One region of the Kitasatospora sp. NPDC050543 genome, then DNA from elsewhere that is predicted to be linked to it. Evidence: riboswitches for the same ligand, from Rfam matches in the RefSeq annotation. Region 1 holds a riboswitch; each other region holds the start of a gene.
What was found. A riboswitch is a leader RNA that binds a small molecule or an ion and turns the genes downstream of it on or off. The one in region 1 is predicted to bind cyclic di-AMP.
Positions count from the first base shown of each region.

Region 2: another riboswitch for cyclic di-AMP. It lies ahead of ACIBH3_RS17985 (NlpC/P60 family protein); the one in region 1 lies ahead of ACIBH3_RS01740 (transglycosylase family protein).
Region 3: another riboswitch for cyclic di-AMP. It lies ahead of ACIBH3_RS22565 (M23 family metallopeptidase); the one in region 1 lies ahead of ACIBH3_RS01740 (transglycosylase family protein).
Region 4: another riboswitch for cyclic di-AMP. It lies ahead of ACIBH3_RS29435 (transglycosylase family protein); the one in region 1 lies ahead of ACIBH3_RS01740 (transglycosylase family protein).

Region 1 is NZ_JBITGZ010000001.1:416,191-423,892, forward strand. Features, by position in the region: gene ACIBH3_RS01720 (exopolyphosphatase) at 1-169, opposite strand, end outside; gene ACIBH3_RS01725 (DUF501 domain-containing protein) at 166-813, opposite strand; gene ACIBH3_RS01730 (septum formation initiator family protein) at 803-1,252, opposite strand; gene eno (phosphopyruvate hydratase) at 1,373-2,659, opposite strand; gene ACIBH3_RS01740 (transglycosylase family protein) at 2,982-3,977, opposite strand; cyclic di-AMP (ydaO/yuaA leader) riboswitch at 3,983-4,152, opposite strand; gene ACIBH3_RS01745 (cytochrome P450) at 4,325-5,647, opposite strand; gene ACIBH3_RS01750 (SDR family NAD(P)-dependent oxidoreductase) at 5,795-6,223, shown strand; gene ACIBH3_RS01755 (MazG family protein) at 6,276-7,286, opposite strand; gene ACIBH3_RS01760 (SurA N-terminal domain-containing protein) at 7,468-7,702, opposite strand, start outside.
Region 2 is NZ_JBITGZ010000013.1:60,245-67,946, reverse strand. Features, by position in the region: gene ACIBH3_RS18005 (rhomboid family intramembrane serine protease) at 1-325, opposite strand, end outside; gene ACIBH3_RS18000 (hypothetical protein) at 531-797, shown strand; gene ACIBH3_RS17995 (NYN domain-containing protein) at 1,039-2,439, shown strand; gene ACIBH3_RS17990 (NlpC/P60 family protein) at 2,666-3,706, shown strand; cyclic di-AMP (ydaO/yuaA leader) riboswitch at 4,094-4,248, shown strand; gene ACIBH3_RS17985 (NlpC/P60 family protein) at 4,310-5,413, shown strand; gene ACIBH3_RS17980 (NlpC/P60 family protein) at 5,637-6,701, shown strand; gene ACIBH3_RS17975 (hypothetical protein) at 6,761-7,702, shown strand, end outside.
Region 3 is NZ_JBITGZ010000018.1:128,891-136,592, reverse strand. Features, by position in the region: gene ACIBH3_RS22585 (hypothetical protein) at 31-390, opposite strand; gene ACIBH3_RS22580 (DUF397 domain-containing protein) at 600-794, opposite strand; gene ACIBH3_RS22575 (helix-turn-helix domain-containing protein) at 806-1,666, opposite strand; gene ACIBH3_RS22570 (ATP-binding protein) at 1,989-2,369, shown strand; gene ACIBH3_RS22565 (M23 family metallopeptidase) at 2,478-3,476, opposite strand; cyclic di-AMP (ydaO/yuaA leader) riboswitch at 3,489-3,647, opposite strand; gene ACIBH3_RS22560 (YiaA/YiaB family inner membrane protein) at 3,905-4,195, shown strand; gene ACIBH3_RS22555 (alpha/beta fold hydrolase) at 4,420-5,280, shown strand; gene ACIBH3_RS22550 (TetR/AcrR family transcriptional regulator) at 5,483-6,052, shown strand; gene ACIBH3_RS22545 (SpoIIE family protein phosphatase) at 6,400-7,702, shown strand, end outside.
Region 4 is NZ_JBITGZ010000033.1:17,408-25,109, forward strand. Features, by position in the region: gene ACIBH3_RS29430 (hypothetical protein) at 1-1,261, opposite strand, end outside; cyclic di-AMP (ydaO/yuaA leader) riboswitch at 1,525-1,682, shown strand; gene ACIBH3_RS29435 (transglycosylase family protein) at 1,667-2,875, shown strand; gene ACIBH3_RS29440 (hypothetical protein) at 3,038-3,238, shown strand; gene ACIBH3_RS29445 (LacI family DNA-binding transcriptional regulator) at 3,412-4,464, opposite strand; gene ACIBH3_RS29450 (glycoside hydrolase family 13 protein) at 4,466-6,211, opposite strand; gene ACIBH3_RS29455 (sugar ABC transporter permease) at 6,307-7,218, opposite strand; gene ACIBH3_RS29460 (carbohydrate ABC transporter permease) at 7,258-7,702, opposite strand, start outside.

The DNA.
Region 1 (7,702 bases):
GGGCCTCGGGGGCGAGCCGGCCGGTACGGTCGACGCCCTGGCCGAGCCGGTTGATGATCATCCGTCGGTCGAGGTCGGTGATCTCGCCGGTCTCCGGGTCCAGGTCGGCGACCAGCAGCCGGATGGAGTTGGTGCCGCAGTCGATCGCCGCGACGCGAGTGGTGCTCATTCGCCTGCCTCCTCGGCCGCGCGCTTCTTGGCCGCACGCTCGGCGGCGAGCCGCTCCTTGGCGGCGATCACGGCGGCGTGGTCCTCGTCCTTGGCCCGGTTCTTCGCCACCCGGGCGCCGGCGGCCTCCACCTCGGCGGCGGAGACGCACGGGCCCTTGGCCCACCAGTCCTCCAGCATGCCGATCGCCTCGTCGCCGAGCGGGTTGACGCCGGGCCCGGCGGCCAGCGAGTGGCCGACCAGCACGTGCAGGCACTTCACCCGGTCCGGCATGCCGCCGGCACTGGGGAAGCCCTCCAGCACCTCGATGGCGTCCCGGCGGGCGATGTAGTCCTCGTGCGCCTTCTCGTACGCGGCGGCCAGCTCCGGGTCCTCGGCGAGCCGGGCGGTCTGGTCCTTCATCACACCGTCCGCCTCCAGGGTGCCGATCAGCGAGGCGGCCTTGGGGCAGGTCAGGTAGTAGAGGGTCGGGAACGGCGTACCGTCCGCGAGCCGGGGCGCCGTCTCGACGACGTCCGGGTTGCCGCACGGGCAGCGGTGGGCGACACCGCGCAGGCCACGCGGGACACGGCCGAGCTGGGCGGCGATGGCCGCCACGTCGGCGTCGGCGACGGGGGGAACGGCGGGGGTGTTCTCAGTGGTCATGGGGAGAGCTGTCTCTAGCTGGAGCAGGGGCGGGGGCATTGGCGGCCGAGTCGGCGGCGTCGACGGAGTCCCAGACGCTCGCGTACCAGGGCTTGGCGGCCTTCACCGGCCCGAAGGCGCCGGCGTCGGTCGGGGCGGGCAGGGCGGCGGAGGTCCTGGTGGCGGGATCGACCGAGATGAAAGGAGTCTCCCCCGGCATCGCGTAGTGCAGCCGGGTACGGGCCTGCGCCTTGACGTACTCCGGGTCCTGCCAGCGGGCCTTCTCGCTGCGCAGCTGCTCGACCCGCTGCCTGGCGTGCTCGGCGCGGGCACGCTGGGCGGAGATCTCGGAGCGCTGGGAGACGAACTGGCGGGCCGGGTACGCGAGGATCGCCACCAGCGAGCAGAGCACCAGCACGAGGACGGTCGCGCGGCTGGTGAACCTCGGCCGAGCCGCCAAGCCCGGAATCCTCCAGCCTGCCATCTCCCGTATCCCCTCCTGGTCGCGACGGTGCCCCGCCGCCCACCCTACGGGGTGAACAGGCGGGGCACCGGTCGGGCGTGCGCGCTACCGAAGGGTTCAGCCCTCGTGGCGGAACCGGGGGAAGGCGCCGCGGCCGGCGTACTCGGCGGCGTCGTCGAGGATCTCCTCGATGCGCAGCAGCTGGTTGTACTTGGCGACGCGCTCGGAGCGGGCCGGGGCGCCGGTCTTGATCTGGCCGCAGTTGGTGGCGACGGCGAGGTCGGCGATGGTGACGTCCTCGGTCTCGCCGGAGCGGTGCGACATCATGCAGCGGTAGCCGTTGCGCTGGGCCAGCTCGACGGCGTCCAGGGTCTCGGTCAGCGAGCCGATCTGGTTCACCTTGACCAGCAGCGCGTTGGCGGTGCCGGTCTCGATGCCCTTGGCCAGGCGGGCCGGGTTGGTCACGAACAGGTCGTCACCGACCAGCTGGACCTTGTCGCCGAGCTTGTCGGTCATCGACTTCCAGCCGTCCCAGTCGGACTCGTCCAGCGGGTCCTCGATGGAGACCAGCGGGTACGCGGCGACCAGCTCGGCGTAGTACGCGATGAGCTCCTCGGCCGAGAGCGCCTTGCCCTCGAACTGGTAGGCGCCGTCCTTGTAGAACTCGGAGGCGGCGACGTCCAACGCGAGCGCGACGTCCTTGCCGGGGACGTAGCCGGCCTTCTTGATGGCCTCGGTGATGAGGTCCAGCGCCTCGCGGTTGCTGTCCAGGTTCGGGGCGAAGCCGCCCTCGTCGCCCAGGCCGGTGGAGAGGCCGCGCTCCTTCAGGACGCCCTTGAGGGTGTGGTAGACCTCGACGCCCCAGCGGACGGCCTCGGAGAAGGACTCCGCGCCGATCGGAGCGATCATGAACTCCTGGATGTCCACGTTGGAGTCCGCGTGCGAACCACCGTTGAGGATGTTCATCATCGGGACGGGCAGCACGTGCGCGTTCGGGCCACCGAGGTAGCGGAACAGCGGCAGGTCGGAGGCCTCGGAGGCGGCGTGCGCCACGGCGAGCGAGACGCCGAGGATGGCGTTGGCGCCGAGCGAGGACTTGTCCGGGGTGGCGTCCAGGTCGAGCATGGCCTGGTCGATCAGGCGCTGCTCGGTGGCGTCGTAGCCGACCAGCTCCGGGCCGATCTGCTCGATGACGGCCAGGACGGCCTTCTCCACGCCCTTGCCGAAGTAACGGTTCTTGTCACCGTCGCGCAGCTCCAGCGCCTCGAAGGCGCCGGTGGAGGCGCCGGACGGGACAGCGGCACGGCCGGTGCTGCCGTCGTCGAGACCGACCTCGACCTCGACCGTGGGGTTGCCACGGGAGTCGAGAATCTCACGGGCTACGACGACATCAATGGACGGCACGAGGCATCTCCTATGCGGAAGCAGGTCCTACGGACAGGTGTGGCGTCAGCGGACGATTGCGGAGTCGTTTCGACCAGAGCCTAACGGCACGGGCCCGCCGGGCCACGCTGGCCCAGGTTCCGTCTCAGGGTGTGGCCCGGCTACCCGCCGGTAGTTCACCTGGTTGCCCCACGGGAGGCACCGGGAGCCCCGCCGAGGGCCGTACCGGGGCGAACCCGGTACGGCCCGTGCGCCACAGTCGCGTTGCAGTCAGAGCACCGCCGCGGTGCAACCGCGGCGCCGCCGTGTCACGGCCGTATCGCGCCCGGCCGGGACCTGGCCGTCAGCCCAGGTGCAGGACCTGGCCTGGGAGGATCAGGTCCGGGTTGTCACCGACGGTGTCGCGGTTGCCGTCGTACACCGCGTGCCAGCCGCCGGCGACCTGCTGCGCGCCGGCGATGGCGGAGAGGTTGTCGCCGGAGCGGACGGTGTAGTCATGGGCGGCCGGCGCGGGCGCGGCCTCGGGCGCGCTCGCCGGGTCGGACACGCTGGCCTGCACCGGCGCGGGCGCGGGCGCGGCGACCGGCGCGGCGGCGGACTCGGCCACGGGCTGCGCCTCGGGCTCGGCGGCGCGCTCGTCGGTGGACGCGGCCGGGGGCAGCGAGGTGGGCGGGGCACTGGAGTCACCGGCGAACTGGCTGTAGACGCTCTGGTGGCTGGTCCAGTACCAGGCGCCGTTGTTCTGGTACCAGTACACCTTCGCGTCCTCGTCCCAGCCGGCCTTGCCGGAGAAGACCGGGGCGGAGCTCGGGGCGCTCGGCCGGATCGGCTTGGAGTCGACCTTGGGCTCCGCCTGCTGAGTGTCCGCCGGGGCGTCCGCGGGCTTGGGCTGGACGGCGGCCGGCGAGGCGTCCGAGGAGGACGAGGCCGCGGAGCCGGTGTCGACCTGGGCGGCGGCGCCGCCCTTGGCCAGCCCCGCCTTCGCCGAGCAGACCGGCCAGGCGCCGGGCCCCTGCGCGGCGAGGACCTTCTCGGCGACGGCGATCTGCTGGCCCTTCGACGCCTGGTGCGCCTGCGCGGCGTACTGGTTGCCGCCGTAGGCCTTCCAGGTGTTGGAGGTGAACTGCAGCCCCCCGTAGAAGCCGTTGCCGCTGTTGATGCTCCAGTTGCCACCGCTCTCGCACTGCGCGACGGCGTCCCAGGTGAAGACGTCGGCTGCGTGGGCTCCGGTGGCGCTGAGCAGCGGCATCGCGAGTCCGACGCCGGTCACTCCGGCGACGGCGATCGCCTTCTCGGTCTGGGTGCGACGACGGTGACGGCCATTACCAGCGAACAGCATGTCGGTGTCCCTCTCCGCCCGCCTGCGAGGTGAGCTGTCGGGTTCGGACCGGGAGGTGGCCCGGCCGCGTGGAGCGGGAATCTCTTCCCGCGCCTGCGGCTTCACCCCAAGCCGTGGGGACGGCAACAAACCTGGTTCCCCCGCCCCTGCCCAGGGGTCTGGTCGGTTTCCCGAAACGCGGCGGGCAGGACTCGGCGTTCCACGCTCGGGGCTCGCACTGCGAGCTCCACGGAGGTTAGACGGATCCTCATACCGATCACAAGCTCATATCGCAGACATCACATAGAAATTACGACAGTCGATTGATCGTCCACAAACGGTACAAGTATGTCCGGATTGATCCGCATTCAGATCGCCTCTGACGCAGGTCGATCGACACGCCGTCCGCGTGACACCCCTGTTGCCCGCGAGGCCTCAGGGGTGAATGCCACGGGAAGTTCACGAAGCCCTCGCATGATCAGACCGCCACGCCAGCGCAGGTCATCGGGGTCGGCGGCGAGACGAAGATCGGGAAGTCGGGTGAGCAGTGTGGCCAGCGCGGCCTGACCCTCCAGCCGGGCCAGCGGCGCGCCGATGCAGTAGTGGATTCCGTGGCCGAAACCGAGGTGCGGGTTGTCCTTTCTGGCCAAGTCGAGGGTGTTCTCGGCCGCGAACCGGGCCGGATCGCGATCGGCCGCCGCCAGCACCACCAGCACCGGATCACCGACCGGGATGTCCACCCCGCCGATCGTCAGCGGGCTCGTCGCGAACCGCCAGGTGGCCAGCTCCACCGGTCCGTCGTAGCGCAGCAGTTCCTCGACCGCCGTCCCCAGCAGCCCCTGCTCCCCCCGCGCGATCGAGGACTGCAGCAGCGCCCGCTGCTCCGGGTGGCGCAGCAGCGCGAACACCCCGTTGCCGATCAGGTTGACCGTCGTCTCGAAGCCCGCGAACAGCAGGATGAAGGCCATCGCCGCGGCCTCGTTCTCGGTCAGGTGCTCCCCGTGGTCGCTGGCCCGGATCAGCCCCGAGATCAGGTCGTCGCCGAGGTCCGCCCGCTTGCGGTGGATCAGCTCCAGCAGGTACGAGCGCATCCGCTTCACCGCCCGCGCGACCCCGCCGCGCGGACCGCCGCCGTGGCGGATCATCATGCCGGCCCAGTCCCGGAAGTCGTCCTGGTCCTCCTCCGGTACGCCCAGCAGGTCGCAGATCGCGTAGATGGGGAGCGGGAAGGCGAACTCGTGGATCAGGTCCGCCGACCCGCGCGCCGCGAACGAGTCGATCAGGCGGTCGGTCAGCTGCTGCACCCTCGGCTGGAACTCGGCGACCCGGCGCGGGGTGAAGGCCTTGGACACCAGCCGGCGCAGCCGGGTGTGGTCCGGCGGGTCGATGTTCAGCAGGTGCGTCATCAGATCCGCGCTGCGCTCACCCGGAATCCCCACCCGGCCGCTGCGGTGGGCCTGCTCGCTGTGGTGCGCCGGGTTCTTGGACAGCCGGCTGTCGGCCAGCGCCTGCCGCGCGTCCGCGTACCTGGTGACCAGCCAGGCGTCCACACCGCTGGGCAGCGTGGTCCGGTGCACGGGCGCGTGCTCGCGCAGCCACGCGTACGCGGGGTACGGGTTCGCGGCGAACTCCCACGTGAAGAGGGGCGGCTGGGCGCCGGCGGGCTGATCGGGGCTGGGCTGATCTGGCATGTCTTGACCGTATCCGTTGGCGGGGAGGGGTGAGCCTGGTCACCTGCGGGGTAATCCCTGTTGCGGAGGGTCGTGCCGTGTCTACGATCCCTCCGACTGGACATTGGTGGGCGCCGGTGCGGTGTCGCCCCCAGGAAGGAGCGCACCATGCGAGTAGCCGGGGCAGTGGTGGTCATCGCGGTACTCAGCGGCGGGTCGGGTGCCGACCTGGCCCGCCGGTTCACGGCCGCCGGCGCCAACGGCGTGCTGATCGCCGACCAGCACCCGGGGGTCGCCGAGGACCTCGCCGCCGAGCTCGACCGGACCGGCTGCCCGGTCGTCGGCGTGTGCGCCGACATCCACCGGCCCAGCGACGTCGCCGCCCTCGTCGACACCACCGAGAAGCACCTCGGGCCGATCGACCTGTTCTGCGTCGCCGGGCCCGGCGGCGAGCGGATCGTCTCCCTCTCCGACCTGCCCGACCACCTGGACCTGGAGCGGCTCGCCGAGCTGCTCGCCCTGGTCGGTGAGGCGATCAGCGAGGTCGTCCAGGAGCAGCCCCACCACCGGGCCGACAGCCCGACGTACGCCGCGTAGGGCACCTCCGCAGGGCGCCCACGGGGGGCTTGCGGGGGCGGCGGGGGCGTGTTCAGCCGGTGAGGCCCTCCGCCGCGCGCACCGCGTCGCGGTAGCCGCGGGCGGCCGCCCGGAGCGCGGCGTCCACGTCCACGCCGGCGTCGTGCGCCCGCTGCACCACCGCGAGCAGCAACCGGCCCGCCGACTGCGCCGTCAGCTCGCGCGGCAGCTCGTACGGGGCGTCCGGCACCCCGGTGAACTCCGCGCGACGCACCCGGGAGACCAGCTTCGCCGCGTACGCCAGGGCCGGCAGACCGGCCGGCACGCCGTCCAGCACCGACTCGCGCTGCTTCTCCGCCGCCTTCAGCTGCTCCCAGTTGGCCTCCACCTCGGCGGCGCCCGCCGCCTCGACGTCCCCGAACACGTGCGGGTGGCGGTACATCAGCTTCTCGACGATGTCGCCCGCCACATCGTCGACGGAGAACGGGTCGTCCGTGTCCTCCTCGGCGATCCGCGAGTGGAAGAACACCTGGAGCAGGACGTCGCCGAGCTCCTCGCGCAGCGTCTCCCGGTCACCCTCCTCGATCGCCTCGACCAGCTCGAAGGACTCCTCGACCAGGTACTTCACCAGCGAAGCGTGCGTCTGCTCGGCGTCCCAGGGGCAGCCGCCGGGCGAGCGCAGCCGGTCCATCACCGAGACCAGGTCCAGCAGCCGCGCACCCGGCAGGTCGTACGAACCGGGCAACAGCTCGATCTCCGGCACCGCCCCGGCCTCCTCGACCGCGAGCCGCGCCAGCGCGTCGGTCAGCCCCGGATCACCGTCCGGGCTGCCGAGCCAGAGCGTCACTCCCCCGCCCTCGCCGGTGAGCACACGAGCCAGCGCCGGCGCCGACCCGCGCTCCACCAGCGTGACCTCCACGCCGGCCTGCCGCACCGCCGCCAGCTGCGGATGCCCCGCATCGGCCGCCAGCACCCGGTCGGCCTCCCGCAGCGCCTCCCACGCCGGCCAGGAGAGCAGGCCCGGGGCGACCCGGTGGGTGGTGATGAGCAGGATCAGCTTCGGGGCCGCGTTCGTCGTCGTCACCCTCCGAACCTACCCGCCCGGGCCGGCGGGCGGCCGCGACGGCCGGTGCTCGATGCGCGGCGGTCGGCGGCCACCATCGCCGTCGCGGGCAGGGGCTCGCCCGACCGGAGGCGGGAGGGCACCAGAGGCACCGCCGCCACCGTCCCGCGCTCAGGCCCCACGCTCACCCCCCGCCGGGCGATCAGCCCGCCGTGAGCCAGAGCGGTGCGTCGGGGGCCAGCGAGGCGCGGCCGGCGTCCCAGCTGCCGTAACGGGGATTGATCCGGACGTGCCGGCCGCCGGCGGCGGCCGCCAGGGCCCGCCGGACGGCCACCTGGCCGGACGGCGTCCCGGCGTCCTGCCCGTCGGCGGCGGCCAGCCCGCCGACGGCGAGCTGCCGGCGGTAGTACGTGTCGATCCGGCCCGCCGGGACCCCC
Region 2 (7,702 bases), on a different contig from region 1:
AGCTGAGCACCGACAGTGCGGGGATCTTGCCGGGGGTGGCGGAGAGCGGGCAGCCGGGCGCCGGCGGTTCGGTGGCGGCCAGCCGGTCGGCGGTCAGCGGGTGCTGGTCGAGCAGCTCGGCGGGGATGACGCCCCAGCGCTGCTCGTAGCGCTGCTCGGCGCAGATGCGGGCCTGGCCGGTGCCGTACAGCGGGTTGAGGCCGGCCGCCGGGCCGAGCAGGAAGACCAGGGCGTTGAGGGCGATCAGGGCGTAGCAGACCATCGGCAGGGGTGCGGCGGGGCGGCCGTCCTGCGTACCGGTGCGGTCGAGGACCGGGAGCGCCATGCGGGGAGCATTCCTCGGCGGGGCGCCGGCGACACCGGAGCGTACTGCGAGTGGGTTACCCGGCGGGGGAGTTCTGTACCGGTGGCCGGCGGCCGGGGACCAGGCAATAGGCTTGGCGCGGGCATTCCCGCCTCCCGCCGCCGATGCCGGGGTCCGGGGGGAGCGCCTCCCGACCGGATCAGGGAACCGCCCGAGAGGACCTTCGATGACCGTCCCCGCCCTTACCGCTGAGACCCGCTGGCGCTGCACCCTGTGCGGCAACCTGACCCGCTTCGATGTCACCCGGACCGCACGGGTGATCGACTTCCTGCACTTCGACCTGGCCGGCGAGTCCAAGGTGGAGGAGACCGAGGTGCTCAGCGAGAGCGTCGAGTCGGTGCGCTGCCGCTGGTGCAACGCGGTGGACCAGGTGGAGCTGGTGGACAGGCCCGGGGCCGAGGCCGCGCAGGCCGACGGCGCCGAGCAGGGCTGAGAGCGCCGTCCCGCGCGGGTACCGGGGCCCCGTGCGTGGTGTGCGCGCCGCGGTGGCCCCGGTCCGCGGGTGTGTGGCGTGGCGCGGGGTGGGGCACGGTACACGGGACAATTGCAGAGAGCGGTGGGTTTCAGGGCAGCGGCAGTAGGCCGTGAGCACCCCGCAGAACAGGATCGGAGCCGAGGACGTGGTGGACGACGCAGCGAGGGAGCCCGCCGGACCGCAGGGGCAGCCGCCCGCTGTGGACGGGCAGGCCCCGGACGCGGTCGGGGCCGCCCCGGCCGGAGAGCAGACCTCGGCCGCGCCGGACGCCGGCGAGGAGGGCCGGCCGGCCGAACAGCTGGACCGGCCGCTGCCGGAGGGTGTACGCCGTCGGGTGGTGGGCATCGCCGCCGACGCGCTCGGCGGGCTGCCCGCGGCCGAACTCCCGCAGTCCCTGCGTCAGTACGCCAAGTTCACGCCGGCCCGGCGGGCCAAGTACGCGGCCACCGCGCTGGCCGCCGCGCTGGAGTCCGAGCCGGCGTTCCGGCTCCGTATAGCGGACCGGCTGCGGCTGGGTCAGCCCGACCTGGTGAAGGCCCTGGAGGCCGGGAGCGTGCCGAGCGCGGCCGACCCGATGGACGTCGCCGCCGCCGCGTACCTGCTGCGCCAGCCGGGCTGGACCAGGCTGGTGGCCGAGGCCGGGGAGCAGGCCGAGCGGGCCGGGGTGGAGGGCGCCGCCGCCGAGGCGACCCGGCTGGCCGAGAAGCTCCAGCAGGAGCTGGCCGAGCTACGGGCCTCCGCGCGGGCGGATCTCGAACGGCAGCGGGCCGAGGCCGAGGGGGTGCGCAAGGAGGCCGAATCGCTGCGCAAGAAGGTGCGTTCGCTGGAGAGTGACACCCGCCGGGCGCAGGCGCAGGCGCGCAAGCTGACCGGCGAGCTGGAGGCGGCGCGCTCGGCGGCGGCCGTCGAGCGCAGCGCCGCGGAGGCGGAGGCCCGCCGGCTCAGGCACCGGGTCTCGGAGCTGGAGACGGCCGTCGAGCAGGGCCGGCGCTCGGCCCGTGAGGGTCGCAGCGTGGAGGACATGCGGTTGCGGCTGCTGCTGGACACCGTCCTGCAGTCGGCCCAGGGGCTGCAGCGTGAGCTGGCCCTGCCGGTGACTCAGCTCCACCCGGCGGACCTGGTGGAGGCGGTGGTGCCGGGCTCGGCCTCGCCGCACGACGTGGCCAGGCGGGCGCTGGCGGAGGACGACCCGGCGCTGCTGGACCAGCTGCTGGCGATCCCGCAGGTGCACCTGGTGGTGGACGGCTACAACGTCACCAAGACCGGCTATCCGGCGCTGCCGCTGGAGCAGCAGCGGATCAGGCTGCTGGGGGGCCTGGCGATGCTGGCCCAGCGGACCCAGGCGGAGGTCACCTGTGTCTTCGACGGGCAGGACCTGGACGTCCCGGTGATCATGGCGCCGCCGCGTGGGGTGCGGGTGCGGTTCAGCCGTACGGGGGAGACCGCGGACGAACTGATCCGGCGTTTGGTGCGGGCCGAGCCGCAGGGGCGGCCGGTGGTGGTGGTCTCCACCGACCGGGAGGTCGCCGACGGCGTACGCAAGGCCGGGGCGCGGCCGGTGGCGTCGATTCTGCTGCTCAACCGGCTGGCCCGGCCCTGAGGGCCGGTTGACACCCGGTCGGCGGCGTGGGGTCCGCATGGTCACGGGCTCGTTGGCGGACGGATGACGGCGCTGTGTGGATCGCGTGAATTCGGGGTTTCGGCGTCAACCTGGTGCCCGGAGGGGAGTGGCGGAATGCTGTGATCTTCACTAGGGTCTGGCGTCAAACCTATTTTCCGGATACTCACCCGATCGGGCGAGCCCGCAGGAAGAAGGAGCCGGTCCCTTGGCCTCCCACCGCCGTCCGAAGCAGCCGAGCCGTGCACGGGTGACCGTGCTCACCGCTGCCGCAGCGACCGCGGTCGCCCTCTCCGCCCAGGTCAGTGCCCACGCTGCGCCGAACCCCTCCAAGAAGGAGGAGGTCAAGGCCCAGATCGACCAGCTGAACGAGGAGCAGGAGCAGGCGGCGGAGAAGTACAACGGCGCCAAGGAGCGGGCGGACCAGCTGCGCAAGCAGTCGGACCAGCTCCAGGACCAGGTGGCCCGCAGTCAGGACCAGATGACCCAGCTTCAGGTGGGCCTGGCCGAGGTCGCGGCGGAGCAGTACCGCACCGGCGGCATCGACCCCTCCGTCCAGCTGATGCTGGCCTCGGACCCGGACGGCTACCTGCAGAAGGCCTCCAGCGTCCAGCAGGCCACCACGACCCAGACCGACGCGCTCAAGGGCCTTCAGGACCAGCAGCGCCGCCTGGACCAGCAGAAGATCGAGGCGGCCGCCGTACTGGCCACCCTGGACAGCACCACCAAGGAGCTGAACCAGGCCAAGACCGACGTCAACACGAAGCTGAAGGACGCCCAGGCGCTGCTGAACTCGCTCAGCGCCGCCGACCGGGCCGCGTTGCAGCAGGCCCAGCAGCAGCAGGACCGCGCCTCGCGCGACTCCACCCGCGCCGACCTGACGGCCCTGCCGCAGGCCGCCGGCTACGCCGGGACGGCCGTCGCCAAGGCGATGAGCAAGCAGGGCTCCCCGTACGTCTGGGGCGCCACCGGGCCGAGCACCTTCGACTGCTCCGGCCTGATGGTGTGGGCGTACTCGCAGGCGGGTGTCTCGCTGCCGCGGACCTCGCAGGCGCAGGGCAACGTCGGCGCCCGGGTGCCCTCGCTGGCCGAGGCCCAGCCGGGCGACCTGATCATCTACCGCCCGGACCGCAGCCACGTCGGTATGTACATCGGCAACGGTCTGGTGGTGCACGCGCCGCACACCGGTGACGTGGTCAAGGTGATGAAGGCGGACGCGATGCAGATCAACAGCATCCGCCGGGTCTGACCGCCCGCCCTGACCTTCCGCCAGCAACTCGTCCAATCCGGACATTTGCTGCCTGCTCGCCACATCACCGGTCATCCCGGTCTTCCGACACGCCCGGCCCCCGGAGTCGGGGCACTGTGATCTGGGTCACCCCGGTCGGGTGTCGGTGGCCACATGGTGAGAATCAGTCAGCTCTGAGTGGGTGCGTGATCACACATGGTCAGATTCCCCGGAATGCTACGGCGTCATTCAGACTTTTTACTGACAAGGATTTGAACGGATCACGGTTTCGTTACTAGGGTCAGGCCCTGAACCACCGCACAGTCGATCACCCATCCCGGGTGGCGGCGGGGGTTACCGCCGAGTCCGTGAAGCAGCGGGGCAGCTCGCCTGCCCTACGGGGAAGCCCCTGCGGGGGTGCTGTGGACCGGAGCCGGGGAACCATGTTCCTCGGGGTGAATCGGCGCCAGGCCGGCCGCGGGAGCGGACGGTGAGGCGTCGTAGGGCGTCTCTTCCAGCCCGAACCCGTCAGCTCACCCGGTAGGCGGACGTAGGAAGAAGGAGCCCGCCTTCGTGGCGTCCCATCGTCGTCCCAAGCCTGCCAGTCGCACCCGTGTGTCGATCATGACCGCGGCCGCTGCCGCCGCCGTCGCGATCTCCGCGCAGTCCGGTGCGCACGCCGACCCGACGCCCACCAAGGACCAGGTCAAGGAGCAGGTCGACCAGCTCAACGAGCAGGCCGAGGTCGCCACCGACAAGTACAACGGTGCGCAGGTCAAGCAGCAGGAACTGCAGAAGCAGGTCGGCGAGCTCCAGGACAAGGTGGCCCGTCAGCAGTCCGAGGTGACCGAGCTCCAGGGCGGCCTGGCCGAGCTCGCGGCCGAGCAGTACCGCAACGGCGGCATCTCGCCGACCGTCCAGCTGATGCTCTCCACCAGCCCGGACAACTTCCTGAACCAGGCCGGCTCGCTCAACCAGGTCGGCAGCTCGCAGAGCGACGCCCTGAAGCAGCTCCAGGAGCAGCAGCGCAAGCTCGACCAGGACAAGGGCGAGGCGCAGGCCAAGCTCGCCGAGCTGGACGGCACCACCCAGCAGCTCAGGGCGAGCAAGGAGGAGATCCAGAGCAAGCTCGCCAAGGCCCAGGAGCTCCTCAACACGCTGACCGAGCAGGAGCGCGAGGCGCTGCGCGCCGCCGAGGCCAAGGCCGCCGCCGAGGCGAAGGCCAAGGCCGAAGCCGCCAAGGCTGCCGCGAAGGCCGAGGCCGACCGGGCCTCGCGCGACGCCGCCCGCACCGACATGAGTGCCAAGCAGGACACCTCGGCCCCCGCGGCCAAGGCTCCCGCCGCCTCCGCTCCGGCGCCGAGCACCGCCCAGGCCGGCTCGCGCGCCGCCGCGGCCATCGCGGCCGCGGAGTCCAAGCTCGGCTCCCCGTACAAGTACGGCTCCACCGGGCCGAGCACCTTCGACTGCTCCGGCCTCACCGGCTGGGCGTACGCCCAGGCGGGTGTCTCGCTGCCGCGCACCTCGCAGGAGCAGGCCAATGCGGGCACCCGGGTCGGCACCAACATCGCCAACGCCCAGCCCGGCGACCTGATCATCTACAACGGTGGCAGCCACGTCGCCCTGTACGTGGGCGGTGGCCAGGTCATCCACGCCCCGCGCACCGGCACGGTCGTGCGCTACGAGACCGCCACGATGATGTCGATCTCGGCCATCGTGCGCGTCTGACGCCCCGGTAGGCACCTCGCGGGCCCGGTCTCCACTCGGAGGCCGGGCCTGCCGCTTTGGGACTACAGTCGACCGCTTGTCCGATATTGGGTCAAATATTCGTGTTGGGAGGGGTTTGGACTCGATCGCCCGGACTCGCTAACGTCTGCCACCTGACCCCGCTCGTACGGCCGCCCACCCGGGGCGGTGGCGGGGCGGGCCGCAGGAATGGAGCCGCCGCCGCATGGCGATGCACCGCCGAACCCAACTGCCAGGTGCGCACCCGCTCGCCCGTGCGCTGGTGCTCACCGCGGCCGCCACCACCGCGCTGGCCGTGACGGCGGGTGGCAGTGCCCAGGCCCTCCCCGGCTCGCCCGCCGACCCGCCGAGCAAGCGGGACGTCAAGGCGCAGGTCGAGCAGCTCTACGAGGAGGCCGAGCAGGCCTCGGAGAGGTTCAACGCGGCCCAGGAGTACCAGCACCGGTTGCAGAGCGAGACCGGCTCGCTCCAGGGGCAGGTGGCCCTCGCCCAGGACGAGCTGAACCGGCTGCGCGGCGAACTCGCCACCGTCGCCGCCGCCGAGTACCGCTCCGGCGGGATCGAGCCGGCCGTCCAGCTGATGCTGGCCTCCGATCCCGAGGGCTATCTCGCCCGGGCCCGCAGCCTCGATCAGGTCGCCGAGCGCGAGCACGAGACCCTGCGCGAGGTGGTCGAGCGTCAGCGCCGCCTGGACCAGCGCCGGGCCGAGACCTCGGCCAAGCTCGCCGACCTGGAGGAGGCCCGGCGCTCGCTCGCCGAGAACAAGCAGCAGATCCAGCAGCGGCTGAACGAGGCACAGAAGCTGCTCAACAGCCTCGGCGCCACCGAGCGGGCCAGGATGGTCGCCCAGGACGCCAGGGAGGCCGAGCAGCGGGCCACCAGGGGCACCGACCGGCTCGACCTCGGCACCGTCCCGCCCGCATCCGACCGGGCCGCCGACGCGCTGGCCGCAGCCGTCAGCAAGATCGGCTCCGCGTACGTCTACGGCGCCACCGGGCCGCGCACCTTCGACTGCTCCGGTCTGATGTACTACAGCTGGCGGCAGGCCGGAGTGACCCTGCCGCGGACCTCGCAGGCCCAGGCGTACGCCGGGCAGCGGGTCAGCCTCGCCGACGCCCGACCCGGAGACCTGGTGATCTTCTACAAGGACATGCACCACGTCGGTATGTACGCCGGCGGCGGTGTGGTCGTGCACGCCCCCTACCCGGGCGCCCGGGTGCGGTACGAGAGCGTCAACGCGATGCCCGTCTCGGGGGTGGTCCGGCTCTGAGCCGTGCCGACCCGCCCCCACGCGGCCTGCCCCGCCCCGACGGCGCGGCGGGCCGCGCGGTGCTGTCCAGGCGCGCCGCGCTGCTGCTGGCCGCCGGCGGGCTGGCCCAGCTCTCGGTGCCGGGGGCGGCCGCCCCGACGGCGGCCCGCCGGGCGTCCGCCACCGGGCCGGGGCCGGGCCTGACGGAGCTGCTGGACGCCCGGGCGAAGGCCCTGCTGGGCCGGGACGCGGCCGCGCTGGCCGCCACCGCCACCGCCGGCGCGGCGGGCGCCCAGCAGGAGCTGCGGGAGCGGCTGGCGGCCGTCCCGCTGGCCGGGCTGGAGTACCTCGCCCCGGTGCCGGCCGGGCTGCCGGGCGCCGGCCCGGAGGTCACCGCCGAACTGGCCGTGCGGATCGAGGGCTACGACGGGCAGCCGGCGCGCTACTCGCGGCGCCTGGCCCTGGCCCGGGTGGGCGGGCGCTGGCTGGTGGAGCGCGAGGAGCCGGCCGGCGGCCCGGCGGCGCTCTGGGACCTGGGCGTCGTCCGGGCCGCCGCCGGTGCGCACTGCCTGGTGCTGGGGCTGGACGGCGCCGCCACCGGCCCCGCGGAGGTGGCCGCGGTCGCCGGGACGGTCGTCCCGGCGGTCACCGCGGTCTGGGGCACCGGCTGGGCCGGCCGGCTGCTGCTGGAGCTACCCGCCACCGAGGACCAGTTCGCCCGGCTGCTGGACGTCCGGGCGGCCGACTACACCGACATGGCCGCCGTCACCAGCTCGGCCCCCGGCGCCCCCGACCAGGCCCCCGCGGACCGCGTGATGATCAACCCGGACGCCTACCGCAGGCTCAGCGCGTTCGGCCGGCAGGTGGTCCTCACCCACGAGGCCACCCATGTCGCGACCCGGGCCGACACCCGGGCATGGACCCCGCTCTGGCTCTCGGAGGGCGTCGCCGACTGGACGGGCTACCTGGACACCGGCCGCACCGCCCGCCAGATCGCCCCGGAGCTCGCCGCCGACGTCGCC
Region 3 (7,702 bases), on a different contig from region 1:
CGGGCCCGGGCCGCTCACAGGTCCGGCCGCTCAGACCTGGCGCCGGAGGGCGACGCGGGCCGGGCTGCAGCCAGCGTTGCGGCCGGCGCCCTCGCGGTAGGCGATCCGCTTGGCCAGGAACAGCAGCCGGTGGGCGTCGTTGGCCGCGAGGATGCCCGGCGCGGCGGCGGCCTCCCGCTCGTCGGCGAGGAGGGCGAGCCGGTCGACGAGTTCGACCAGGGCGGGCCAGTCGAAAGCATCGGCTTCAACCCGCGCGAGCCCGGCGGCGGCGGGGAGGCCCGGTCCGGCCAGCTCCTCGAAGACGGTCTGGACGGCGAAGAGGGTGGCCGCGAACCCTGCGGCCAGCAGGTCGCCGACGGATGGCAGGTCACTCGGCAGATCGGGATCCACGGCGCTCTCCCGCTTCGGAGGAGGTAGGGATGCCCCGAATCAAGTCGCCGGGGCACAAAGCGCCTTGGGCATGGCTGTGCCGATCGGCCCGCCGCGCCGGATGTGCGCATCGTTACGGTAGGCCACGGTAAGTAATGTTGCAAGGATGGCACCTTGAGGCATACCTGCGGCCCCTCGCCCAGTGACGAGGGGCCACGTACTACTGCAGCTCAGGCGGTGAAGTGGTCAAACTCGCCCGCCTTTACGCCCTGGATCCAGGCGTCAAGCTTGGCCCTGGTGGTGGAGACGACGCTCGCCGGATCATCCGACTCCCGGATGTAGATCACGCCGTCCTCGGAAGCGATTTCCACACAGTTGGCCTGGTCTCCGCTGAAGCTCGACTTCTGCCAGGTGAGCTGAGACATGGATGCCTTCCCTAGAGTGTGTAGCGGATGTGCTGGATCAGCCCCCACGAATCACGCTCCGCGTGCGACCGCGAGGAAGGACTGGCATCCAGCGGCGGTAGCGCCAGGCTTTTGAGCCGAGCAAACTTCTCGCGATATGCAGCGATCGCCTCGGGCGCCCCGAGATAGACGGAGCCCGCGGGATGCTCCATCAGGACCGTATCCAGCTCATCGTGCGCGCCGCCCAGCATCATGAAGGTGGTGTCGGTCGATGCGTATTCGGCACAGCTGAACGGCAGGATCTGGATGGTGACCTGGGGGAGTTCACTCATCTCCACCAGATGGTCCAGCTGCCGCTTCATGACCGCCGAACCCCCGTACATGGCATGCAGAGCCGCCTCGTGCACCACCGCGTGCAGCGGCGGAGCATCCGGGCCGACCAGCACGTGTTGGCGGTCGAGACGGAACCGGACCTTGTCCGGGTCGCCGCTGAGAATGACCTCGGCGTAGGGCTCGATCTGGAGCAGACCGGGAATCAGCAGCGTTTCGTAGCTGTCGAGCGAGATGGCGGCGGCCTCGGACTCCGCCAGGTCGAGCGCCGAGGCGTTCATGACGCCCTTGTAGGTGCTCCACCAGCCTTTCCCTGTGCTCCGGCCCATCGCGATGAGCGCGGCCCGGAACTCCAGGTCGTCGCAGCCACACGCATCGAGCCAGGTGTCCAGGCGCTCAAGGTTGATACCGAGGCGTCCGGCTTCCGTATGACTGACCGCCGGCCCCTTCATGCCAATCTTGATGCCCATCTCCGGTGCGGACAGGCCGGCCGCCATGCGCAGGCGCCGCAGTTCCTCGCCGAATCGACGCTGCCGTTCACTGATTTCCGCCCTGAGTCCCACGCCCGCCCTCCCTCTGTCTGCGCAGTGTGGCTCGCGACCCGGCGTGGACGCCACCCGGCCCCCGGCTTGCCGCCGCCCTCCATATGCAGAAGTTTAGGCAGCTTGACCAAGTCGGTTGCAACGTTGGCACCTACTGCCCTACCTTCGGTGACAGTCAGCTCACCGGACGGAGCGTCAGTAACCCTTCTCCTCGCCGGCAGTAGGTACCGGCTGCCCCGGGACCGCAGAGCATCCGTCCACGGCACTGCCAGCCGCGCGCCGGACTCGTTCACGGTGACAATCCGCCCACGTGTGCACTCCGTCCACCCATCGAGGGGGATCCATGCGAGTCTCCACGCCTCCGAACACCACACCGCCGCCCGACTGGACGCCCGCGCTGCTCCTCCTGCGCGACCTCATGGTCGACGGTGGCTGGCACGCGGACCTCGTGCACGACGCCGAGACCGTCCTGTGCGAGCTCTACGTCAACAGCCATCGGCACGGCCGCAGCACCCCGGTCGTCTCGATCGCGCTCACCGGCAACCGCCTGCGCGTCCACGTCTACGACGACTCCCCCGACCTCCCCGTCCCCCGACCGCTCCCGCCCGGCGAGCCGTTCGCCACCTCGGGCCGGGGCCTGCTGATCGTGGCCGGGCTCGCCACCCGCTGGGGCTACAACCGGTGCGGCAAGGGCAAGATCGTCTGGTTCGAGCTGGTCGCGTGATGCCCGAGGAGCACCGCTACGCCCCGCGTCGCCGAACGCCGCCGCGCCGGTCCCGGCGTGCGAGCCGGGGCCGGCGCGGCGACCCTCACGTGTGGGGCACGCCCTCCGTCAGGGCGTGATGCCGTGCTGCTGGAACCAGGTCTCGGGGTCGACCGGCGCGCCGCCGCCGGGGCGGACCTCGACGTGCAGGTGCGGGCCGGTCACGTTGCCGGTGGCGCCGACCTTGCCGATCTGCTGGCCCGGGACGACCTTGCCGGAGGCCCGGAGGATCGAGGAGAGGTGGCAGTACCAGATCTCGGTGCCGTCGGGCAGCGTCTGGATGATCCGGTAGCCGTACGAGCCGGACCAGCCGGCCGACGTGATGGTGCCGGCACCGACCGCCATCACCGGGGTGCCGGTGGAGGCGGCGAAGTCCAGGCCGGTGTGCAGGTGGGCCCAGTACGAGGCGCTCTGGCCGTAGTGCGCGGTCAGCTCGTAGTCCGCGATCGGCAGCTTGATGGCCGCCAGCTTGGCCTTCTCGGCGGCCTCGGCCGCGCGTTCGGCCTCCAGCTGCTGCGCCGCGCGCTTGGCCTCGGCCTCCTTGGCGGCCTGGATCCGGGCGCTCTCCTCGGCGGCGGTGCGCTGGCTGTCGGCCTGCAACTGGATGCGGGCGGCGAGCGCGAGGCCGGGGTCGGGGTCGGCGGAGAGCGAGACGGGCGCCTCGTCCGGGGCCGCGATGGCGGGCGCGGCGGCGGGTGTCGCGGCGGCGAAGCCGGTGGCGCCGAGGGTGGCGGCCACCGCGGTGACGCCGAGCAGCGGGCCGGCGCCGCGGGACTGGCGGGGCATCCGGTGCCGGTTGACGTCGGCGCTCTCCGGGGCCGACTCGCCCGGGGTGTCGAGAGGCTGGCCGAAGGACGAGCCGAACGGCTGGCCGAAGGACGGGACGGCGGGCGCGGCCGGAGCGGCGGAGGCCTCGGCCGCGTACGGCGCCTCGTACGACGTCTCGGCGTACTGCGCGTCGGTGTACGGCGCGTCGTGGTGCTGGGTGGCCGAGGGCCACGGGTGGTCGAGCAGCTGGGTACCGGCTCCGGTGCCGGGCAGGTGTGCCGGGGAGTGCGACGACGCCACGGAGGCGCGCTCCTTTCCTTCCTTCGCGCCTACCGGGTTAGCTGACGGGTTCGGAGCAGGAAGGTCTCCTACGGCCTGGCCGGGGCCTGGCCGATTCACCCCAAGGAACATGGTTCCCCGGCTCCCCGACCTGTCCGAAGGCAGGTCGTCGGGATTAAGCGACGGCGCACGGTGCCGCGTGGGTACGGCGTTCAGGACCGCGCTGCGTTATCAAACGTTAATCCTAGGAGCCCATGATTCCAAGCCAATCGGGAGGTGCAGTTCGATCCTTCCGGGACGGGATGGGTGATTTGAGGCGGTTGACACCACTGTGCACCGTCACCACCCCATCCCCGCACTACCCAACGTGAGCGTACGTCAACGAACCACCCGGTGAAGTGAGTACGCGTACTCATGTGTGTGGCAACGGAGTTGGCGAGTCTTGCGGCATGAGCACACCGATGCAGTCACGCACCACGGCCGCATACTTCGTCCAGGCCGTGCTGTCCTTCGCCCTCTCCTCGATCGCCCTCGCGGCCGGGATCGCCTACCTGCCGGTGGACTCCTGGACCCGGGCCTTCCTGGCAGTCGGCCTGCTGTACACCATCACCTCCTCGTTCACGCTCGCCAAGGTCATCCGTGACCGGCAGGAGAGCACCGAGATCGTCACCCGCGTGGACCAGGCCCGACTGGAGAAGCTGCTGGCCGAGCACGACCCGTTCAAGGTGGACGGGATCTGAGCACCGCAGCACCGCAGCAGCCCCGTAAGCCCGGGAGCCCGGGCGCCCGGGAACCGAGGGTCCAGGCACCCGAGCACCCGGAGCACCCGAGGACCCGGGCCTCGGCTCCGGCGATCGCGACAGAGAACCATCGCGCCATCCTTGACGACTAAGGCTATTAGCCTTAGCTTTGTGGCTATCGGCATTTCGTTGATGGCACGGCCAAGAGGCCAAGGAGGCCCGCGATGTCCAGCTCCACCATCCCCGCGACCCAGTACCTCTCGCTCCCCGGCGGCCGCCTCGCCTTCGACGACACCGGCGACGACACCGGCGCCGGGCCCGGCAGCACCGCGCACGGCGCCGGCGCCCCCGTCCTGCTGCTCCCCGGCATGCTCGACTCGCGCACCGTCTACCGCCACCTGCGCCCGCTGCTGGTCGCGGCCGGCCACCGGGTGATCACCCTCGACCTGAGAGGCTTCGGCGAGTCCTCGATCGCCTGGGACGACTACTCCCCCGCCGCGATCGCCATCGACGCCCTCGCACTGCTGGACCACCTCGGCATCGAGCGCGCCGTGCTGGCCGGCAACTCCTACGCCGGAGCCAGCGTGGTCAAGGTCGCCGGGCTGGCCCCCGAGCGGGTCGCCGGGATCGTCCTGCTGGACGCCTTCATCGAGAACCTGCCGCAGAACGCCTTCCAGCGCCTCACGGTGAAGGCACTCGGCGCGGCCCTCGTCCGCTTCCCCTCCGTCTGGGGCTACTACCTGCGCAAGATGGCGTACCCCACCGCCAAGCCGGCCGACTTCGAGGAGTACGTCGCGGGGCTGGTCGTCGCCCTGCGGACCCCCGGCCGCAAGGCCGCGACCCGGGCCTACGCCCAGGGTGACTCCTCGCCGGTCGGCTGGAGCGAGGCCGTGAGCTGCCCCGCGCTGGTCGTGATGGGCACCAAGGACCCCGACTTCCCCGAGCCCGAGGCCGTCGCCGACCGGCAGGCCTCCGCCCTGAAGGCACGTAAGGTGATGATCGAGGGCGCCGGGCACTACCCGATGGCGGAGTTCCCGCAGGCCACGGCCGACGCACTGGTCCCGTTCCTGCGCGAGCTCGCGTAGGGTCCTCGGCGGCCCGGGCGGGTCCCACGGGCTCGCCTCGCCGTCGCCCGCCCTCATCTGCCCTCACCCGGTCACCCGGTCACCCGTCCCACGGGTCACCCACGGCCACACGGCCACGCGCCGGCCACGCGTACAGGCGCGGCGCACCCGCCACGGGCCGGCGTGAGCGCACCCCACCCCCCTCGCACCACGGAGGTCCCCCATGCCCCGAGTCGGACTGACCCCCGACAGCGTCGTCACCCACGCCCTCGGCCTGATCGACGAGCAGGGCCCCGAGGCCCTCACCCTGGCCGCCGTCGCCGCCCGGGCCGGCGTCGCCACCCCCTCGCTCTACAAGCACGTCACCGGCGGCCTGGCCGAGCTGCGCCGGCTGCTCGCGGTACGCGTCACCGAGGAACTGGCCGACCGGCTGGCCGAGGCGGCCGTCGGGCGCAGCGGGGACGACGCGGTGGCGGCGGTGCTGCGCGCCTACACCGCGTACGCCACCGAGTACCCGCACCGCTACAACGCCCTGCCGCAGGCACCGCAGCCGGACGACGAGCTGACCCGGGCGGCCGGGCGGCTGGTCGGGGTGATCATCGCGGTGCTACGCGAGTACGGGCTGGACGGCTCGGAGGCGATCCACGCGGCCCGGGCGGTGCGCTCGCTGGCCCACGGCTTCGCCTCGCTCTCGATCGGCGGGGCGTTCCAGCTGGCGGAGGACCCGGCGGTCACCCAGGACCGGCTGATCGGGCTGCTGACGGGCGGGCTGCGGGTCTGGCCGAGCTCCTGAGGCGTTCGGCCGCCGGGTGTCGGGTCGAGCGCGCCCGCAGGCCACCCCGCAGGCCGATGCCCCTCGCCGCCGTCTCCCGTGCGGCCGTCACCCGGCCGTTCCGTCAGCCGTTCCGTCAGCCGTTGCGCCGGGCAGCCCGACGGGGCGGTCGCGGTTGACCCATTCCCCGGCCAAGCGAAATAGGATATTAGGAATTCAGTACGAGACGGGATCGAGCTTCCCCGGGAGCGGAAAGGCCGGGTATCCCGATGGACCTGACCTCGCCCTGGCTCCCTCCCTCCGACGACGGGAACGGGACCCCCCGCACCAACCCCGGCGCCCGCAGCGCCATGCGGTGCGTCCGGTTATTGCTGCGTTGCAACAGTGCCGCCGAGCTGCTCGGCACCATCCTCGGCGAGGGCCCCGGCTGGATCACGGGTGAGGGCTCGGCCGTCTACCTGCTGGACTCGGCCGGGATGCTCCGGCTCACCGCCTCGCACGGACTCCCCGACTGGGCCCACGAGCGTTACGGCGTCCTCGACCCGGCGAGCGAGCTGCCCGCCGCGATGGCGCTGCGACTGCGCCGCCCCTACCTGCTCAGCCCCGAACGCACCAGCGTGGAGTACCCCAACGACAGCGTCGGAATGGGCACCGGCATGGTCGCGATCGTGGCGCTGCCCATGATCGTGGACGGGCAGCTGCTCGGCGTGGTCGCGCTGTCCCTGGCCCACCGGGGGACCGTCCCGCACCGCGACCTGGACATCCTGGAGACGCTGGCCGAGGCCTGCGCCCACCGGCTCTCCCACCTGCTGCACCACATGCACGGCGGCGGCGGCGCACCGGCCGGTGCGGGCGGCAGCCCGCCGGACGCCGCCGATACCGCCACAGCTGCCGGAGCCGACTCCGACACCGCAACCACCGGCACCCGTAGCGACACCCGGCCCGAAGGCCCCGACCGACCCGCGCGGCTCGCCCAGCCCCTGCTGTCCCTGGCCTTGCGCTCCGCCGGCTCCGGCGCCTTCGAACGCGACCTGGTCACCGGCGAGAACTTCTGGGACACCCAGGCCTACCGGGTGGTGGGACTGCCGCCACCCGCCGAGGGCGCGCCCACCGAGGCGCCCGACCTCAGCCGGATCGTCCACCCCGAGGACCTGCCCGACGTGCAGGCGGGCCTCGCCGACGCGCTCGCCGCCGGCGGGCCGTACCGGCTCTGCTACCGGGTGCTGCGCCGGGGCGGCGGGGCCGTACGGATCGAGGAGAACGGCGAGGTGATGCTCGACGTGCACGGCCGCCCGGTACGGATCGCCGGGCTGCTCACCGACCGCGACCGGGTGGCCGGCCCCGAGCCCACGCCCACGCCCGCGCCCGCCCTGGGGGTCCCGGCCGGCTCCGAGGGCTCCGAGGGCTCCGAGGGCGACGCGCCGCTGGCTGGCGCCCGCTCGGCGCTGCTGCTCGCGCTCACCCGCACGCTCTCGCGCGCCGTCACCGTCCGGGACGTCACCACGGCGATGACCGACGTGGCCCGCCCCGCGCTCGGCGCCGCCGGCCTGGTGCTCGACCTGGTCAACGAGGGCCGGCTGCTGCCGGTCTCACACACCGTCTACGGCGGCCGCCGCCGCAGCGAGCTGACCCGGCTGGCCGACCTCTCCGAGGGCGTGATGCAGCACTCGC
Region 4 (7,702 bases), on a different contig from region 1:
AGGTGTCGTGGCTGACGCAGCTGCGGAAGGTGATGCCGTGGCTGCCGTGCGGGACGAAGGCGTGGTTGCCCGCGTCGCGGACCACCACGCCCTCGACGACCGTGCCCCGGCTGCTGTCGGCGAGCAGATGGAAGTGCAGGGCGTAGCGGCCGACGACGGGCGCGGTGACCGGGGTGGCGCCCTGCGGGCCCTGCCAGCTCTCGCGGGTGTCGGTGCGCGGGCCGAGCCAGCGCAGTGCCGCGTGCCGGACGTCGGGCGGGCGGGAGCTGGTCAGGTGGATGTGGGCCCGGCCGCCGGCCGTGCCCTCGACGCGGACGTTGCGGGTCAGATTGAGCACCTCGGCGCCGAGGGTGACGCCGCCTCCGGTGGCCACCCGGGGGTGGGCGTGGGCGAGCGGCACGTCCAGCGTGACGGTGTTTCCACTGACGGTCCTGATGGTGCGCAGGTCGTAGGAGGTGGAGAAGTCCGCCTCGCTCGGGGCGGCGGTGGGGGTGACTGCGAGTTCGTCGCCGGGCTGCCAGCCGGCCGGGGCGGCGGCCAGCTCGATGGTGGTGTCCCCCGCCTTCAGCGCGGCGGCGGCGCGGACCCAGGCGGCACGGGGGGCACCGTCGAGGCGCAGGTAGCCGGCGCCGGTGACCCAGAGGCCGGTGTCGGTGTCCAGGACGCTCATGCCGTCGCCCTTGAAGCGGCGCTCGTCGACGGCGGGGAAGCGCAGGGTGTGGGTGGCGGTGCCGGCGGGGGCGAGCGCGAGCGCGCCGCGGACCTCGACGTTGCCCGCCGAGCTCAGGGTGAGCGTGCGGTCGGAGGCGAAGACCAGCACGCCTGATGGTTCGATGACGATTGATCCGATTTCCAGGTCAATGTCCAGAATGACCCGGTCTGCGATGCGAACCGCGCTGCGCGGACCCGGCACCGAGCCACCCCAGCCGGCCGGATCGGACCACCGGCGCCCACTCTCGTCCACCGCGGGCGGCGACTGCCCCGCCGCCGGCGGCGGGCCGCCGTGGGTGTGCCCGGGGTCCGCGCCGGGGTGCCCGGAGCCGGCGGCGGGGGGTCCGACTGATGGTTCGTGGGCGTCGCGCCCGCTCAGCGAACGGCGTAGCAGCTCCTCGCCGGAGACCGCCGCCAGGGCGCTACCGACGGCCAGCCAGCGGATCATCGTCCGCCGTCGCAGCGGCCGGCCCGCACCGGCCCCGGCGACAGGGCCATTGGTCCCGCCGGCCGGCCCGCCCCCGGTGTTCCGCTCGTCACTCGCGACCATGGCCTCGTAGCCCTCCCCCCAGACGGCTGCGTCATGCGCTGACTCCTGAAGCATAGGCAGATCTCGCCGACCGCAAGGGGCTTGTTGGAAACCGCCCGTTTCTGATCATGTCGGACACTCTGTCGCGATCTTGCGGAGGCCTCGTGAGCAAGCTCACACATGTTTGCAGTTTGAACTTAAGTCTGCTTAACGTGCTGCCGCTCGTGGTCACACGGGCCCAGTTCACCCGCAACGCCGAGGCCTGCCGTCGGGTGCGCTGGCAGCGCGAAAACGCACCACGGCAGGCGCGGGGGACCCAGGTAAGCCGCCCCGGACCGGTCCCACACCGGTTCAGGGCTAGGGGTGAAGCCGTGCTCAGTACGGCCGGGCAACTCCAGCCCGAATCCGACAGCTCACCTCGCAGGCGTGGGAGAGGAACGCTTCTTCATGCTGCCCACCAACGGCACCCGTCTGTCCAGCCGCACCCGCCGCCTGATCGCCGCCGTCGGCGTGGCAGGCGTCGGCCTCTCGATCCCCTGCCTCGCCTCCGGCACCGCCTCCGCCGCTTCCGTCGCCACCTGGGACAAGGTCGCCCAGTGCGAGAGCGGCGGCAACTGGGCCATCAACACCGGTAACGGCTTCTACGGCGGCCTCCAGTTCACCTCCAGCACCTGGGCCGCCTTCGGTGGCACCGCGTACGCCTCGCAGGCCAACCTGGCCACCAAGGCGCAGCAGATCACCATCGCCGAGAAGGTGCTCGCCGAGCAGGGCCCCGGCGCCTGGCCCGTCTGCTCCGTGCAGGCCGGTCTGACCAAGGGCGGCCCCGCGCCCGTCCTGGACACCACCGCTCCGGCAGCTCCGGCCGCTCCGGCCGCCCCCGCCGCCAAGGCCCCGGCCCCGGCCGCCCCGGCCGCCAAGGCCCCGGCCGCCCCCGCCAAGAGCGACCAGGGCACCGGCAAGTCCTGGTCGCAGCAGCACGGTGCGCACGCCTCCAGCTACACCGTGATCGCCGGCGACTGGCTCTCCTCCATCGCCGACAAGGAGAACGTGCAGGGCGGCTGGGAGCGCCTGTACGAGCTCAACAAGTCCGTCCTGACCGACGGCCCGAACGTCATCTACCCGGGCCAGCACCTGTCCCTCGGTGACGACAAGGCCGACGCGGAGCACTTCGACTGGTTCAACCGCTCCGCCGCCCCCGCCGCCAAGGCCGAGACCAAGCCGGCCGCCGCCACCGCCACCAAGGCCGCCGCGACCACCTCGGCCCAGACCGCGACCGGCAGCAAGGCCGCCGCGGTCTCCTTCGCGCAGTCGAAGGTCGGCCAGGCGTACATCTACGGCGGCACCGGCAACGGCGGCTGGGACTGCTCCGGTCTGACCCAGGCCGCGCTGCGTGCCGCCGGGATCTCCATCCCGCGCGTCGCCGCCGACCAGGCCGCCGCCAGCACCCACGTGTCGCTGGACAAGCTGCAGCCGGGCGACCTGCTGTTCTGGTCCAACAACGGCAGCGACTCGGGCGTCTACCACGTCGCGATCTACACCGGCAACGGCAGCTACGTCGAGGCCGCCAACCCGAGTGCGGGCGTCAGGGTCGAGACCATCGCCAACTGGGCCCCGGACTTCGCCGGCCGGGTCTGATCCCAGCGGCGCGGTACGCCGCGGCCCCCGGGAGGAGTCTGCTCGCTCTCCCCGGGGGCCGCGGCGTACCCATCAACACCGGGCCGTACCGGTCCCACCGGGCCATGGTCAAACGCTGGACCTCCGGGCATGCTGCTGCTCAGCACCCGAGGAGGAGTCACCATGGCCCAGGTCACCGTCACGCTCGACGCCAATCTCGCGATCGACGTGATGCTGCTCTCCGGTACCGCCAGCCCGCAGGACGCCATCGAGCTGATCGTCCGCGACTACCTGGCCAGGGGGCGGCGCACCGAGAGCCGCACCACCGAGGCCGCCGACGGGCAGCGCCTCGCCCAGGAGCAGCCGCCCGTCCAGGAGGGCTAGGGCCGCTCCGACGATGCCCCGCGCGCGCCTGACCGACGCGCATGGCGGACGGGCCCTGGGAGGCCGCTTCCCGCGTCCCGTGCGGGCACGGGGCAGCGCGGCGCGCCCGGGCAGCGTGAAGGCCCCCGGAGGATCCTCCGGGGGCCTTCACGGCTCGGCTCACGGCCTGGGGTTCACTCCCCGCGGCCCGGCCGGGCGCCGGTGGAGCCGCGCATCACCAGCTCCGGCTGGAACATGAACTCCCCGCGCTGCGCGGCGTTTCCGCCGACCTCCTCCAGCAGGGCGTCGACGGCGGCGATGGCCATCGCCTCGACCGGCTGGCGGATGGTGGTCAGCGGCGGCTCGGTGAAGGCGATCAGCGGCGAGTCGTCGAAGCCGACCACCGAGACGTCCTGCGGCACCGACAGGCCCCGCTGGCGCACCGCCCGGATCGCGCCGAGCGCCATCATGTCGCTGCCGCAGACGATCGCCGTGCAGCCCTTGTCCAGCAGTGCGCCGGCAGCCGCGTGGCCGCCCTCGACGCTGAACAGGGTGTGGTGGACCATGGCCTCGGCCTGCTCCTGTGTGAGGCCGAGCAGTTCCTTCGTGGCGGCGGTGAAACCCTCGACCTTGCGCAGCACCGGAACGTAGCGCCTGGGCCCTATGGCCAGGCCGATCTGCTCGTGGCCCAGTTCGACCAGGTGCTGGACGGCCATCCACATCGCAGAGCGGTCGTCCGGCGAGATGAACGGGGCGGAGAACCGCTCGCTGTAGCCGTTGATCAGGACGAACGGGACCTGCCGGCCGGTGAGTTTGGCGTACCGGTCGTGGTCGGCGGTGGTGTCCGCGTGCAGACCCGAGACGAAGACGATGCCGGCGACACCGCGCTCGACCAGCATCTCCACCAGTTCGTCCTCGGTGGCGCCACCCGGGGTCTGGGTGCAGAGCACCGGCGTGAAGCCGTGCCGGCTGAGCACCTGCTCGATGACCTGCGCGAGGGCCGGGAAGATGGGGTTGCTCAGCTCCGGGGTGATCAGCCCGATCAGGCCGGCGCTGCGCTGGCGCAGCCGGGTGGGGCGCTCGTAGCCGAGCACGTCCAGCGCCGCCAGCACGGTCTGCCGGGTGGTGGCGGAGACGCCCGCCTTGCCGTTGAGTACGCGGGAGACGGTGGCTTCGCTGACCCCCGCCTGCGCCGCGATGTCTGAGAGTCGCGCCGTAGTCACGATCCCAGAGCCTATTGCAACCATGTCAGACCGCCCACCAGCTGGTGCTGTCCGCCGCCAGGACCGTCCATCCGTCCACCGCACCGTCCTTAGGCTCGCTCGTGCCGACGGCGTCGGCGGAGGAGAGCATGATACGGCCCGGCGTCGCGATCCGGACCGGCTCGGCGGAGGCGTTCACGGTGCAGACGAAGGAGCCCTCGGCGCTGTCACGACGGAAGACGAGCGTGCCCTCGGGGGAGTCCAGCCAGGTCACCTCGGTGCCGGCGCCGAGCGCGGGGTGCTCGCGGCGGACCGCCAGGGCGCTGCGGTAGAGCTCCAGCGTGGAGGTCGGGTCGCCGCTCTGCACCTCGACGCTCAGCTCGGCCCAGGAGGCGGGCTGCGGCAGCCAGCTGGGGCCGCCCGGGGTGGGGCCGAAGCCGTACGGGGCCTCGGTGCCGGACCACGGGATCGGGACCCGGCAGCCGTCGCGGAAGCCGTCCTGGCCGGCCTTGCGGAAGAACGACGGGTCCTGGCGGACCTCGTCGGGCAGGTCGGTGACGTCCGGCAGGCCGAGCTCCTCGCCCTGGTAGAGGTAGGCGGAGCCGGGCAGCGCGAGCATCAGCAGGCTGGCGGCGCGGGCCCGGCGCAGGCCGAGCTCGCGGTCGCCGGGGGTACGGATCTGGGTGCCGCCGGCCGGGTTGGCGAAGCGGGTGGCGTGCCGGGTGACGTCGTGGTTGGAGAGCACCCAGGTGCTGGGGGCGCCGACCGGGCGCATCGAGTCGAGCGACACGTCGATGACCTCGCGCAGCTGCCCGGCGTCCCAGTGGGTGCCCAGGTACTGGAAGTTGAAGGCCTGGTGCAGCTCGTCGGGGCGGACGTAGTTGGCGGTACGGGCCACCGTCGGGGTCCAGGCCTCGGCGACGCCGATCCGCTGGCCGGGGTACTCGTCGAGGATGCGGCGCCAGGTGCGGTAGATCTCGTGCACGCCGTCCTGGTCGAAGAACGGCATCACGTCGCTGCCGAGCAGCTTGAGCTGGTCGTGCGAGCCGAGGTCGGGCAGGCCGGGGGCCTTCACCATGCCGTGGGCGACGTCGATCCGGAAGCCGTCGACGCCCATGTCGAGCCAGAAGCGCAGGATCGAGCGGAACTCGTCGGCGACGGCCGGGTTCTCCCAGTTGAAGTCGGGCTGCTCCGGGGCGAACAGGTGCAGGTACCAGTCGCCGGGGGTGCCGTCGGGGTTCTCGGTGCGGGTCCAGGCGGGGCCGCCGAAGATGGACTCCCAGTCGTTCGGCGGGAGTTCGCCGTTCTGGCCCTTGCCGGGAAGGAAGTGGTACCGCTCGCGCAGCGGGGAGCCGGGGCCCTCGCGCAGGGCCCGCTGGAACCACTCGTGGGCGTCCGAGGAGTGGTTGGGGACGAGGTCGACGATGATCCGCAGGCCCAGCTCGTGGGCGTCGCGGATCAGCGCGTCGGCGTCCAGCAGGGTGCCGAACATCGGGTCGACGGCGCGGTAGTCGGCGACGTCGTACCCGGCGTCGGCCTGCGGGGACGCGTAGAAGGGGGAGAGCCAGACGGCGTCCACACCGAGGTCCCTGAGGTACGGCAGCCGGCTGCGGATGCCCGGCAGGTCGCCCATGCCGTCGCCGTTGGAGTCGGCGAAGCTACGGGGGTACACCTGGTAGATGACCGCTTCCCGCCACCAGCCTCTGGACTCACCGGCGTTCGCGACGGCCGTGGTGACGGCGGTGGGGGCGGCGGCGGTGGACCGGGAGGTGTCGGCCAGGTTCTGGGTCATGGACTGTCATCCCTTGGGGACTAGGTGTCGTCCCGGCCGCCGGGGTGTGGGCGGCCGGTGCGCGTCAGCAGGAAGAGAGGGGAACGGCGCTCGGACTACGACTTGGAGGCACCGGCCGTCAGGCCGGTGACCAGGTGGCGCTGCACCAGGTAGAAGAGCACCGAGGACGGGATCGCGATCAGTACGGCGGTCGCGGCCATCAGGTTCCACTGGGCGTCGTGCTCGCTGACGAAGGTCTGCAGGCCGACGGCCAGGGTGTAGTTGTCCGAGCTGAGCATGAAGGTGGAGGCGAAGGCCACCTCGGCCCAGGCGGTGAGGAAGGAGTAGAACGCGGCGACCGCCAGGCCCGGGCGGGCCAGCGGCAGCACCAGCCGCCAGAAGGTGCCGAAGGGCGAGAGCCCGTCGACCCGGCCGGCCTCGTCGATCTCCACCGGGATGGTGTCGAAGTAGCCCTTGAGCAGCCAGGCGCAGTACGGGACGGTGGTGGTCGAGTAGACCAGGACCAGCCCGAGGTAGCTGTCCAGCAGGCCGAGGGTGGAGAGGATCGTGTACATCGGCACGATCAGCACCGCGATCGGGAACATCTGGGTGACCAGCAGCGACCACATCAGCGGGCGGTGGCCGGGGAAGCGCATCCGGGAGACCGCGTAGCCGGTGGTCGCGGCGATCAGCACACCGAGCACGGTGGTGGCGCCGGAGACGATGAAGGCGTTGCCGAACCACCTCAGGAAGTCGGTGTCGAACAGCACCTTGTCGTAGTTCGACAGCGACATCTTGTCGAGGATGGCGCCGGGGTGGAGGTAGTCCGTCTTGTCGGGGCCGAGCGAGACGAAGACGATCCACAGCACCGGGAACAGCGCGATCAGGCTGGCGAGGATCAGTGCGCCGTGCGAGAGCGCCTTGGCCAGCGGGGCCTGCTCGCCGCGGCGGCGGACCTTGGCGGCCCGGGCGGCCGGGGCGCCGGCGCCCGCGGTGAGGACGGTCGGTCGGTCGGTGGTGGTGCTCATCGGGTTACCTGCCTTCTTGGTCGCTGGGGTGCGGGGGCGTCAGCCGTTGGCCTGCTCGTTGCGGGCGAGCCAGCGACGGTAGAAGGCGGTGAAGACGATCAGGATGGAGAGCAGGATGACGCCGTAGGCCGCGGACTGGGCGTAGTCGCGGGGCTGCTGGCCGAAGCCGAGCCGGTAGGCCCAGGTGACGAGCAGCTGGGCGTCGGGCGCGCCGTTGCCGAAGAGCAGGAAGATGACGGCGAACTGGTTGAAGGTCCAGATCACGCCGAGCAGGACGACGGTGCTGGAGACGGTCCGCAGACCCGGCAGGGTGACGTGCCGGAAGCGCTGCCAGGCGGTGGCGCCGTCCATCTCGGCGGCCTCGTACAGCTCGGCCGGGATCGACTGCAGGCCGCCGAGCAGCGAGATCATCATGAACGGCACGCCGACCCAGGTGTTGACCAGGACGGCGGCGGCCTTCTGGCCCAGCGGGTCGTCCAGCCAG